Linked DNA regions of Hoeflea algicola. The main gene of each other region encodes a partner of the protein of the gene in region 2 in a complex. Links are inferred from orthologs where the notes say so. Each region holds a gene or a part of one and is shown on either strand. Other genes may lie near its edges.

The links. Proteins that work in one complex are often made in the same cells at the same time.
Region 1: the proteins of rpsG (region 2) and tig are in contact, whole or in part, in a crystal structure (PDB 3GTY), measured with the Thermotoga maritima proteins. The link is inferred for Hoeflea algicola from one-to-one orthologs. Residues at the interface, in WP_004081843.1 of Thermotoga maritima: Lys34, Lys52, Lys55, Glu59, Arg62, Gln63, Glu66, Asn67, Lys69, Val71, Arg95, Ala109, Lys110, Lys111, Gly112, Arg113, Pro114, Glu117, Glu121, Ile124, Ala125, Tyr127, Asn128, Asn129, Thr130, Gly131, Lys135, Asp139, Arg142, Met143; in WP_004081061.1 of Thermotoga maritima: Glu122, Val124, Val129, Leu130, Tyr133, Glu188, Gly259, Ile262, Tyr263, Glu266, Ser270, Glu273, Gln274, Glu277, Arg308, Gln311, Ile312, Ser315, Tyr316, Glu325, Arg329, Arg336, Leu363, Phe366, Trp367, Arg373, Leu377, Arg381, Leu384, Glu387.

Annotation. Positions count from the first base shown.
Region 1 is NZ_JAOVZR010000001.1:967,990-970,905, reverse strand. The notes cover bases 1-2,857. They hold tig (trigger factor), read left to right. Parts: upstream 1-646; coding sequence 647-2,068; downstream 2,069-2,857. Other genes in these bases: OEG84_RS04840 (amidoligase family protein), read right to left, coding at 2,284-2,857; OEG84_RS04855 (GDYXXLXY domain-containing protein), read left to right, coding at 1-226. Also shown: more of OEG84_RS04840, read right to left, coding at 2,858-2,916. UniProt on the Bacillus subtilis protein: Involved in protein export. Acts as a chaperone by maintaining the newly synthesized protein in an open conformation. Functions as a peptidyl-prolyl cis-trans isomerase.
Region 2 is NZ_JAOVZR010000001.1:494,287-501,682, forward strand. The notes cover bases 2,574-5,302. They hold rpsG (30S ribosomal protein S7), read left to right. Parts: upstream 2,574-3,567; coding sequence 3,568-4,038; downstream 4,039-5,302. Other genes in these bases: OEG84_RS02465 (GlsB/YeaQ/YmgE family stress response membrane protein), read left to right, coding at 2,574-2,652; rpsL (30S ribosomal protein S12), read left to right, coding at 3,128-3,499; fusA (elongation factor G), read left to right, coding at 4,068-5,302. Outside these bases: OEG84_RS02455 (DUF302 domain-containing protein), read right to left, coding at 1,070-1,534; OEG84_RS02460 (transcriptional regulator), read right to left, coding at 1,829-2,125; more of OEG84_RS02465, read left to right, coding at 2,398-2,573; more of fusA, read left to right, coding at 5,303-6,158; tuf (elongation factor Tu), read left to right, coding at 6,261-7,396.

The DNA.
Region 1 (2,916 bases), 470 kb from region 2 along the record:
AGTCATGTTGTCTGCGGATGCCGGCAATCAGATCAGCCAGGGTCAGTTTGCGCTCAAATTCGGAATCGAGCGCTACTACGTGCCGGAGGGAGAGGGGCTTGAGATCGAGAGTGCGCGCAATGCCGGACGGGCCACTGCCGCAATCCGGGTTTCCAAGCGTGGCGTAGCGCAGATTGCCCGACTGATGATCGATGGCGAGACACTGTATCAGGAGCCATTATATTGATAAGGTGCCGGGCGGTCAGGCTCCGCGCGGTCCATCGGGGCAAAAACCCTTGCCGGAAAGGCGATTTTCCCTTTGATCGCCGCCAAACGGGTGATATAGAGCGACCGCGTTCAGGGTCGCCCTCGCGCGAGCGTGGTTTTGCGGCCTTCTGAGCGGGTATGGTGAAATTGGTAGACACGCCAGATTTAGGTTCTGGTGCCGTAAGGCGTGGGAGTTCAAGTCTCTCTACCCGCACCAATTAAAGTCCGGTCTGGCCGCCTGAAGATGGCGCGTGACGACAGGGCTAGTGCAAAGTGGCATTCAGCCGGCCCTGCCGGCCCGGAGCCAAGGACGAATAATGCCACAAGCGACGCCGGAAAACCGGCCCAGTCGCGGGGCCAACCCGAACGGTCGCAGTCGCGAGGAAATGAAGGTTTGAACATGCAGGTTACCGAAACGCTTGCCGAAGGGCTGAAGCGCGAATTGAAGGTAGTTGTCCCGGTCAAGGACATGGAAGCGCAGCTCAACGAAAAGCTCGCCGAGGCCAAGGGCAAGATGAAGATCAACGGCTTTCGGCCGGGCAAGGTGCCGATCTCGCATCTCAAGAAGGTCTATGGCCGTTCGATCATGGCGCAGTTGGTCAACGAGATGATCCAGGAAAAGCCGGCTTCGATTCTGGCCGAGCGTGGCGAAAAGGCTGCAACGCAGCCGGAAATCTCCATGACCGAGGACGAAAAAGAAGCCGAAGAGATCCTCACTGGATCGGCGGACTTCGAATTCACCATGGCCTATGAAGTCATTCCCGCCTTCGACCTTGCCGACATTTCCGGCTTCAAGATCGTGCGCGAGGTTGTTGATGTTCCGGCCGAGGAAGTCGAGGAGCAGGTGCTTCGGGTTGCCGAAAACAGCCGTAGCTATGAGCCCAAGAAGGGCAAGGCTGCCGATGGCGACAAGGTGACGATCGATTACCTTGGCAAGGTCGACGGCGAACCTTTCGAAGGCGGCGCTGATCAGGACGCGGAACTGGTGATCGGTTCGAACCGATTCATTCCGGGTTTTGAAGAGCAGCTGGTCGGCCTCAAGGCTGGCGACGAGAAGGTGATCACGGTCACGTTCCCGGCCGAATACCAGGCCGCGCACCTTGCGGGCAAGGAAGCCACCTTCGACATCAAGGTCAAGGCAATTGCCGCACCGGGCGAGTTGGAAATCAACGACGAACTGGCCAAGACGCTGGGTCTTGATTCGGCTGACAAGTTGCGCGAGATCGTTCGTTCGCAGATCGAAAGTCAGTATGGCGAAGTTACCCGCCAGAAGCTGAAGCGGCAGATTCTCGATCAGCTCGACGAGACCCACAAGTTCGATTCGCCGTCGAAGCTGGTCGATGCCGAGTTCGAAAGCATCTGGCGTCAGATCAATCAGGAACTGAGTGATAACGGCAAGACCTTCGAAGACGAAGACACCACGGAAGAAGCTGCGCGCGAAGACTACCGCAAGCTCGCCGAACGCCGCGTTCGTCTGGGTCTGGTTCTGTCGAAGATCGGTGAAGAGGCCAACATTCAGGTCAGCGACGAGGAACTGCAGCGCTCGCTGTTCGAGCAGGTCCGGAAGTTCCCCGGCCAGGAAAAGGAAATCTACGAATATTTCCAGAAGACTCCTGGCGCCGTTGCTTCGCTGCGGGCTCCGATCTTTGAAGAAAAGACCATTGATCATATGCTCACCGTCATCGACGTGACGGACAAGAGCGTGACCAAGGAAGAGTTGATGGCTGACGACGAGGCCGAGGCCTCGGACAAGCCTGCGGCCAAGAAGAAGGCTCCGGCCAAGAAGAAAGCTGCCAAGAAAGACGATACAGCTGCCGAATAAGGCACTGTTCGATTAATTACAGAACGCCGGGGCATTGCTCCGGCGTCTTTGATTCCGGCCCGTTTGGGACGCCCATTTTGCGGTTAGGAGCAGCACCGGAGGACATTCGCGCAAGGAAGGGTAAGCAAGCCGCCCTTGTGAGCTGGGAATCTCTCGTCGGCGCTCTATGGCGCGCGCTGGCGGTACGTGCGTCTGACTTGGGACTTGCGGACTTGTCAGGAACTGAGAGTTGGCATTGGCTGGCTGGCGATCTTGCCAAGCCAGTGTTGCTTGGTTTCAGGCTCCAGCGGCAATCGCTCGACTAATTGACCAAGCGTGCTCGTCTTGATCTTGCGTGCGTCGATTCCAGGATCAAGGGCTGCGTGCAGCAGTCCCTCCAACAGCGCGGTTGACCTGATAACGTTGCCGACATCGAATTCGACGGGCAGGATCCGAACTTCAAATGTGTGCTTCTTATCCGTGGCATGGACCATGTTGATGATATTGAAATCGACATATTTTGTCAGTTTCAGCTGACCTAGCTGAAGACGGGCATCATCCCAGCTCAAACTTGCAAATTCGGGGGTTTCGATCAGATCCATCAATTCGGCGGGCCATTTGCCCAGGCGGGTGCAGTGGGGATTGGTTCCAAGCAGGGCTTTCAGCTGGTCGCCGAAGCGGTCGAAAATCAACACGAGCCTCGCGAAACTGGCGGTGGAGCACAGCGGGGCCGCATCAAAATGGACGTGCAATGCAGCCTCGGCAGGGATTGTGAATCCCATATCGGCGGCCGGACCAAGCAAGGCCGCAAGGCGCTCGTGGTGGTCAGAACTGATCGGCGGAGTGATGATTTCGCAGGGCCGCTCGCG
Region 2 (7,396 bases):
TTGTCATCAAGGGCAAGGATGGCGAGATCGCCAAGCTGGCACGTGGCGGCGAAGCTCGCTTCCAGTTGTCTGTGGATGCTATTCTGTCGGTCGAACCCGGCGCCAAGGTCAGCCAGGGTGACGTTCTTGCCCGTGTGCCGCTCGAAAGCGCCAAGACCAAGGACATCACCGGTGGTCTGCCGCGGGTTGCCGAACTGTTCGAAGCTCGCCGTCCGAAGGATCACGCCATCATCGCCGAGATCGATGGTACCATTCGCTTCGGCCGCGACTACAAGAACAAGCGTCGCATCCAGATTGAGGCCGCCGAGGATGGCGTCGAACCTGTCGAGTATCTCATCCCGAAGGGCAAGCCCTTCCACTTGCAGGATGGCGATTACATCGAAAAGGGCGATTACATCCTCGATGGTAACCCGGCACCGCATGACATTCTGGCGATCAAGGGCGTGGAGGCACTTGCCTCGTATCTCGTCAACGAGATCCAGGAAGTTTATCGTCTGCAGGGCGTTCTCATCAACGACAAGCACATCGAAGTGATTGTCCGGCAGATGCTGCAGAAGGTCGAAGTCACAGATGCAGGCGATTCCGTCTACATCGTCGGCGACAATGTCGATCAGATCGAACTCGACAATGCCAATGACCGTCTGGTCGAACAGGGCAAGAAGCCGGCACACGGCGTTCCGGTTCTGCTTGGTATCACCAAGGCCTCGCTGCAGACCCCGTCCTTCATCTCGGCGGCTTCGTTCCAGGAGACCACCAAGGTGCTTACCGAGGCTGCGGTCGCCGGCAAGGTCGATACGTTGCAGGGTCTGAAGGAGAACGTCATCGTCGGTCGTCTGGTGCCAGCAGGTACCGGCGGTACCATGACGCTGATCCGTCGCATCGCCACATCGCGCGACGATCTGATCATCGACGAACGTCGCAAGACTTCCGGCGCGGAAACGGCAGCGCCGATGCTGACCGACATGAACACCGAAGAGCCGTCGCCCGCCGAATAGGGCCGCAGTTCCGATCCAATAAAAAAGGCCGCCTTTCGGGGCGGCCTTTTTCGTTACGAACGCCTGAGAGCGAGCTATTTCGAAGCGACGTCGGTCAATTTCCCCAGCGCTCCGGCCATTACGTCGAAAGCCTTGTCCGCCCCTTCGACCTGGTGGCGTGCCTTGAGGGCGGCGGGATCGAGATAGCCGACCCGGGTCTGGCCCTGCTCATCCCAGATAAGGACGCGGTTCGGCAGGTCGATCCCGGCACGCGGTGAAGCCTGCAAGATCGGGGTGCCGATTTTCGGATTGCCGAACATGATGAGTGTCATGTCGGCGAGCTCCGCATCGATGCTCCTGGCGCCTGCGGCGTGATCCACGCGGGCAAATACCTTGGCACCGGCCTTTTCCACCGCGGCCACCAGTTTGTCGGCGGTCTGTTCCACCGATGCGTCGCTGTTCTTGATGATCCAGTCGTCTTCAGCGCGCACGGAACCGGCTGTCGCCATCAGCAACGTTGCTGCTGTAGCTGCGAATTTCAGATTTCTCGATAATGTCATGATTTTGCGTTTCCCTCGACTGTTGCATCTGCTGCTATCAACGGCCGGAAGCATCCACGGGTTCCCGTGGTGCGAACGAACGGTCGCCATGCTGTCGGGCTGGGCCATCGCATGCATGGCGCAGTGATCCGCTGATAGGGAAGACAAACACATTGTCGGACCGCGGCTAAATCACCTTTGCCGTGGTGCGCGCACAATATGGTGATTATCGGACCGCGGAATGGGGAAGGCGGTGTTGCGGGTCTTATGGACCTGGGACGGCAACCGCGTCACCACGCAAGTGCGGAAGGAGTGTCAGTCGAAAGCAATGACTGCGACTTCGCCTTCGAGCGCACCCTGATAAGCCGACGCATGCGGTTCTTCGTCGGGCATTCCGCCCATCAGGCCGATCTGGTTGAGGTCGGCCTCGGCAAATCCTTTGGCCGACAGCGCGTCGAGGCAATGTCGCACTGCGGTGTCTTCATCGGGCGCGACGATGAGCACGTGAAAAGGCCGTTTCTCGCCGCCTTTTTGCCGGTTCACCTGGCCAATGATGATGAAGACGGTTGCCGTGCCGCTGTCGTCGTTTTCATTGTCATTGTCAAACTTCATGGCACCATCCTTTCCGCATTGGAGTAGGGCCTGTTTGTCATGTTGCAGGCGCGAAGGCAACGCGACTGCCCAGGTTCGGCTGATATCCTCTGCACCAGCGCACAGACAACCTCTCTGTCACGCTTGCGGGCGGTTCGACTTCATGCTTCTCTGATTGAGCGAAGACCCCGGGCACCGCAGAGCCGCAAGGCTGGCGCCGGGGAAGGGCGCTTTGGCGGGAATGTGCCCATCCGCCGTGCGCCCCGGTGTATAGGGCACGGGAGGGATGAGAAATGGATATCGGTAGTCTTGTGGTTTTCCTGTTGATCGGCGCGGTCGCTGGTTGGCTTGCCGGCATCATCATGAAGGGCTTTGGTTTCGGGCTGATCGGCAATATCGTGGTCGGGATTGTCGGCGCCTTCATCGCCGGTCTGGTGCTGCCGATGGTCGGCATCGCTATTGGTGGCGGCATAATCGGGTCTATCATTCATGCCACCATCGGCGCGGTGATCCTGTTGTTTATCATCGGGCTCGTCAAACGCGCCTGAGCAATCACAGAATCGGTCCGGGCGACTCGATTCGCCGTTCCGGTCAGCAGTCCCGGGTTTGAGCGGTTGTTTCATCCGAGTCGGCTGCTGCGGTACTTGTAGCCAAGCAATAAAGGCCGGGATTGGGACTTGCAGGCACAATTATCTGTCTCAGTAACGCGCAGGCGGTCCTCTTGCGACGGCAAAAGACGATTTTCTTCGCCATGGCCTTGACGGAATGGGGGAAGTCAGTAGTTACCGGCCACTGAGATCGATGTGAGGCGCTTTTCTCCGGGACGACACGTCCTGGAACTTGTCTCAAACAAGGTTCCAAACTGCACTGCGAACTGACAATGCTGCACGCATGACGCTGACGATTGCGTCCTCTGCTTTTTGGGGTCCTCCGGCAAAACCGGATCGGCCCTTGTTTTGCGCATACTGTTTGCAGGCATGGTGGTCCGAAAGGGCGAAACATGAATTCTAAAGGGATGGTTACATGCCAACTGTAAACCAGCTGATCCGCAAGCCGCGCCAGGCGCCGGTAAAGCGCAACAAGGTTCCCGCGCTGGAGCAGAATCCGCAGAAGCGCGGCGTTTGCACCCGTGTGTATACCACGACCCCGAAAAAGCCGAACTCGGCGCTTCGTAAGGTTGCAAAGATTCGCCTGACAAACGGCTACGAAGTGATCGGTTACATTCCGGGTGAAGGTCATAACCTTCAGGAACACTCGGTTGTGATGATCCGCGGCGGCCGCGTAAAGGATTTGCCCGGCGTGCGTTACCACGTCATTCGCGGTGTTCTCGATACCCAGGGCGTCAAGAACCGCAAGCAGCGCCGCTCGAAGTACGGCGCCAAGCGTCCGAAGTAATTGTGTCGGCCAGTCGCGTCATTCCATGCGGCTGGCTGTTTCGACCCATCAGTTGAAAGACGAAAAGTATGTCACGACGTCACAGTGCAGAAAAGCGTGAGATCAACCCGGACCCGAAGTTCGGCGATCTGGTCATCACAAAGTTCATGAACGCCATCATGATGCACGGCAAGAAATCAGTTGCCGAGCAGATCGTCTATGGTGCGCTTGACCAGGTTGAGACCCGTTCCAAGTCGGAGCCGGTCACCCAGTTCCATACGGCGCTTGAAAATGTTGCGCCGCATGTGGAAGTGCGCTCCCGCCGGGTTGGTGGTGCTACCTACCAGGTGCCGGTTGATGTGCGTCCCGAGCGTCGTCAGGCGCTGGCCATTCGCTGGCTGATTGCTGCAGCGCGCAAGCGTAACGAGACCACCATGGTTGAGCGCCTGTCGGGCGAACTCATGGATGCCGCAAACAACCGCGGCAGTGCAGTCAAGAAGCGGGAAGATACCCACAAGATGGCTGATGCCAACCGCGCATTCTCGCATTATCGCTGGTAACAACGACCCGCATTCGAAAGGCATTCAAGATGGCGCGCGAATACGCAATCGAAGACTACCGAAATTTCGGCATTATGGCGCATATCGACGCCGGCAAGACCACGACCACCGAGCGGGTGCTGTTTTATACCGGCAAGTCGCACAAGATCGGTGAAGTTCATGACGGTGCTGCCACCATGGACTGGATGGAACAGGAGCAGGAGCGTGGTATTACCATTACCTCTGCTGCGACCACCACGTTCTGGAAGGGCCGCACCGGCAAGGTTTGCCACTTCAATATCATCGACACCCCTGGTCACGTCGACTTCACCATTGAAGTTGAGCGTTCGCTGCGTGTGCTCGACGGTGCCATCGCGCTGCTTGATGCCAATGCCGGTGTTGAGCCGCAGACCGAAACGGTCTGGCGTCAGGCTGACAAGTACAATGTTCCGCGGATGATCTTCTGCAACAAGATGGACAAGACCGGCGCCGATTTCTATCGTTCGGTGTCGATGGTCAAGTCGCGTCTTGGTGCGATCCCGGTTGTCATGCAGCTGCCGATTGGCGCTGAAACCGAATTCAAGGGTGTTGTCGATCTGATCGAGATGAATGCGCTGGTCTGGCGTGATGAATCGCTTGGCGCTCAGTGGGACATTGTTGAGATCCCTGAAGATCTCAAGGAAAAGGCCGTGGAATACCGCGAGCTGCTCATCGAAAATGCCGTGGAAGCCGACGAGGCTGCCATGGAGCGTTATCTCGAAGGAACGATGCCGGACAATGACGAATTGCGCGCACTGGTTCGCAAGGGCACCATCGCCGTTCAGTTCTTCCCGATGTTCTGCGGTTCGGCCTTCAAGAACAAGGGCGTTCAGCCGCTTCTCGACGCAGTTGTCGAATATCTGCCGAGCCCGATTGATGTTCCTGCCATCGAAGGCATCGACGTCAAGACCGAAGAAGAAACGACCCGGCCCGCTTCCGATGAAGCGCCGCTGTCGATGCTGGCCTTCAAGGTAATGAATGACCCCTTCGTCGGTTCGCTTACCTTCGCACGGATCTATTCCGGCAAGCTCGAGAAGGGCTCGTCGGTCATGAACACCGTCAAGGACAAGCGCGAGCGCGTCGGTCGCATGTTGCAGATGCACTCGAATTCCCGTGAGGACATCGAGGAAGCATTTGCCGGTGATATCGTTGCACTTGCCGGCCTCAAGGAAACCACCACGGGTGATACACTGTGTGATCCGCTCAAGCCGGTGATCCTCGAGCGTATGGAATTCCCTGAGCCGGTCATTCAGATCGCGATCGAGCCGAAGACCAAGGGCGACCAGGAAAAGATGGGCCTCGCGCTCAACCGTCTGGCTGCCGAAGATCCTTCGTTCCGCGTCAAGACCGACGAGGAATCGGGTCAGACCATCATTGCAGGCATGGGCGAATTGCATCTGGACATCCTCGTTGACCGTATGCGTCGCGAGTTCAAGGTCGAAGCCAACGTCGGTGCGCCGCAGGTTGCTTACCGTGAATCGATTACCAAGGCTTACGAAGCCGATTACACCCACAAGAAGCAGTCGGGTGGTTCGGGTCAGTTCGCACGGGTCAAAATCCGTTTCGAGCCGAACGACGAGACCGAAGAGTTCATCTTCGAATCCAAGGTCGTCGGTGGTTCGGTTCCCAAGGAATACATCCCGGGTGTCCAGAAGGGCATCAACAGCGTGATGAATTCCGGACCGCTTGCCGGCTTCCCGATGCTGGGTATCAAGGCAACCTTGATCGATGGCGCCTACCACGATGTGGACTCCAGTGTCCTCGCCTTCGAAATTGCCGGTCGCGCCTGCTTCCGCGAAAATTCGAAGTTCATGGGCCCGCAACTGCTCGAGCCAATCATGGCCGTTGAAGTTGTGACCCCTGAAGATTACGTCGGTGACGTGATTGGCGACTTGAACTCCCGCCGTGGTCAGATCCAGGGGCAGGAAATGCGCGGCATCGCCGTGGTCATTGACGCTCATGTGCCGCTGGCCAACATGTTCAAATACGTTGATACGCTGCGCTCGATGTCGCAAGGCCGCGCCCAGTACACGATGACGTTTGATCACTACGCGGCGGTTCCGTCGAATGTCTCCCAGGAGATCCAGGCGAAATACGCATAATTTGCCGGACTGCCGGGCCCGCGTCCCACGACGCCGGCCCGGACCGGAGACCGAAACTGTAAATTGCCCCGCAACGGGCTGAATGAGAATGGAGAGCCGACGATGGCAAAGGGTAAGTTCGAGCGCAATAAGCCGCATGTAAACATCGGCACGATCGGTCACGTTGACCACGGCAAGACGTCTTTGACGGCTGCGATCACCAAGTATTTCGGTGATTTCAAGGCCTATGACCAAATTGACGCGGCGCCGGAAGAAAAGGCGCGCGGCATCACCATTTCGACCGCCCACGTCGAATATGAAACCGAGGCCCGCCACTACGCCCACGTCGATTGCCCAGGCCACGCCGACTATGTGAAGAACATGATCACCGGTGCCGCGCAGATGGATGGCGGTATTCTGGTTGTGTCGGCTGCCGACGGCCCGATGCCCCAGACCCGCGAGCACATCCTGCTGGCCCGTCAGGTTGGCGTTCCGTCGCTGGTGGTGTTTTTGAACAAGGTCGACCAGGTTGACGACGAAGAGCTTCTTGAACTCGTCGAGATGGAAGTCCGTGAGTTGCTGTCATCCTACGACTTCCCGGGCGACGATATTCCGATCATCAAGGGCTCGGCGCTTGCCGCGCTCAATGATGGCGACAAGGCAATCGGCGAAGACGCCATCCGCGCGCTGATGGCCGCTGTTGACGAATACATCCCGACGCCTGAGCGTCCGATCGATCAGCCGTTCCTGATGCCGATCGAGGACGTGTTCTCGATCTCCGGCCGTGGCACGGTTGTCACCGGTCGCGTCGAGCGCGGCGTTGTCAAGGTTGGCGAGGAAATCGAGATCGTCGGTATCCGCGACACCCAGAAGACGGTCTGCACCGGCGTTGAAATGTTCCGCAAGCTGCTCGATCAGGGCCAGGCCGGCGACAACATCGGCGCATTGCTTCGCGGCGTTGGCCGTGAGGACGTCGAGCGTGGCCAGATCCTGTGCAAGCCGGGTTCGGTCAAGCCGCACACCAAGTTCAAGGCAGAAGCCTACATTCTGACCAAGGAAGAGGGTGGCCGTCATACGCCGTTCTTCACCAACTACCGTCCGCAGTTCTACTTCCGCACGACCGACGTGACGGGTGTTGTGACACTGCCGGAAGGCACCGAAATGGTGATGCCGGGCGACAACATCTCGGCTGACGTGACACTGATCGTGCCGATCGCGATGGAAGAGAAGCTTCGCTTCGCCATCCGCGAAGGCGGCCG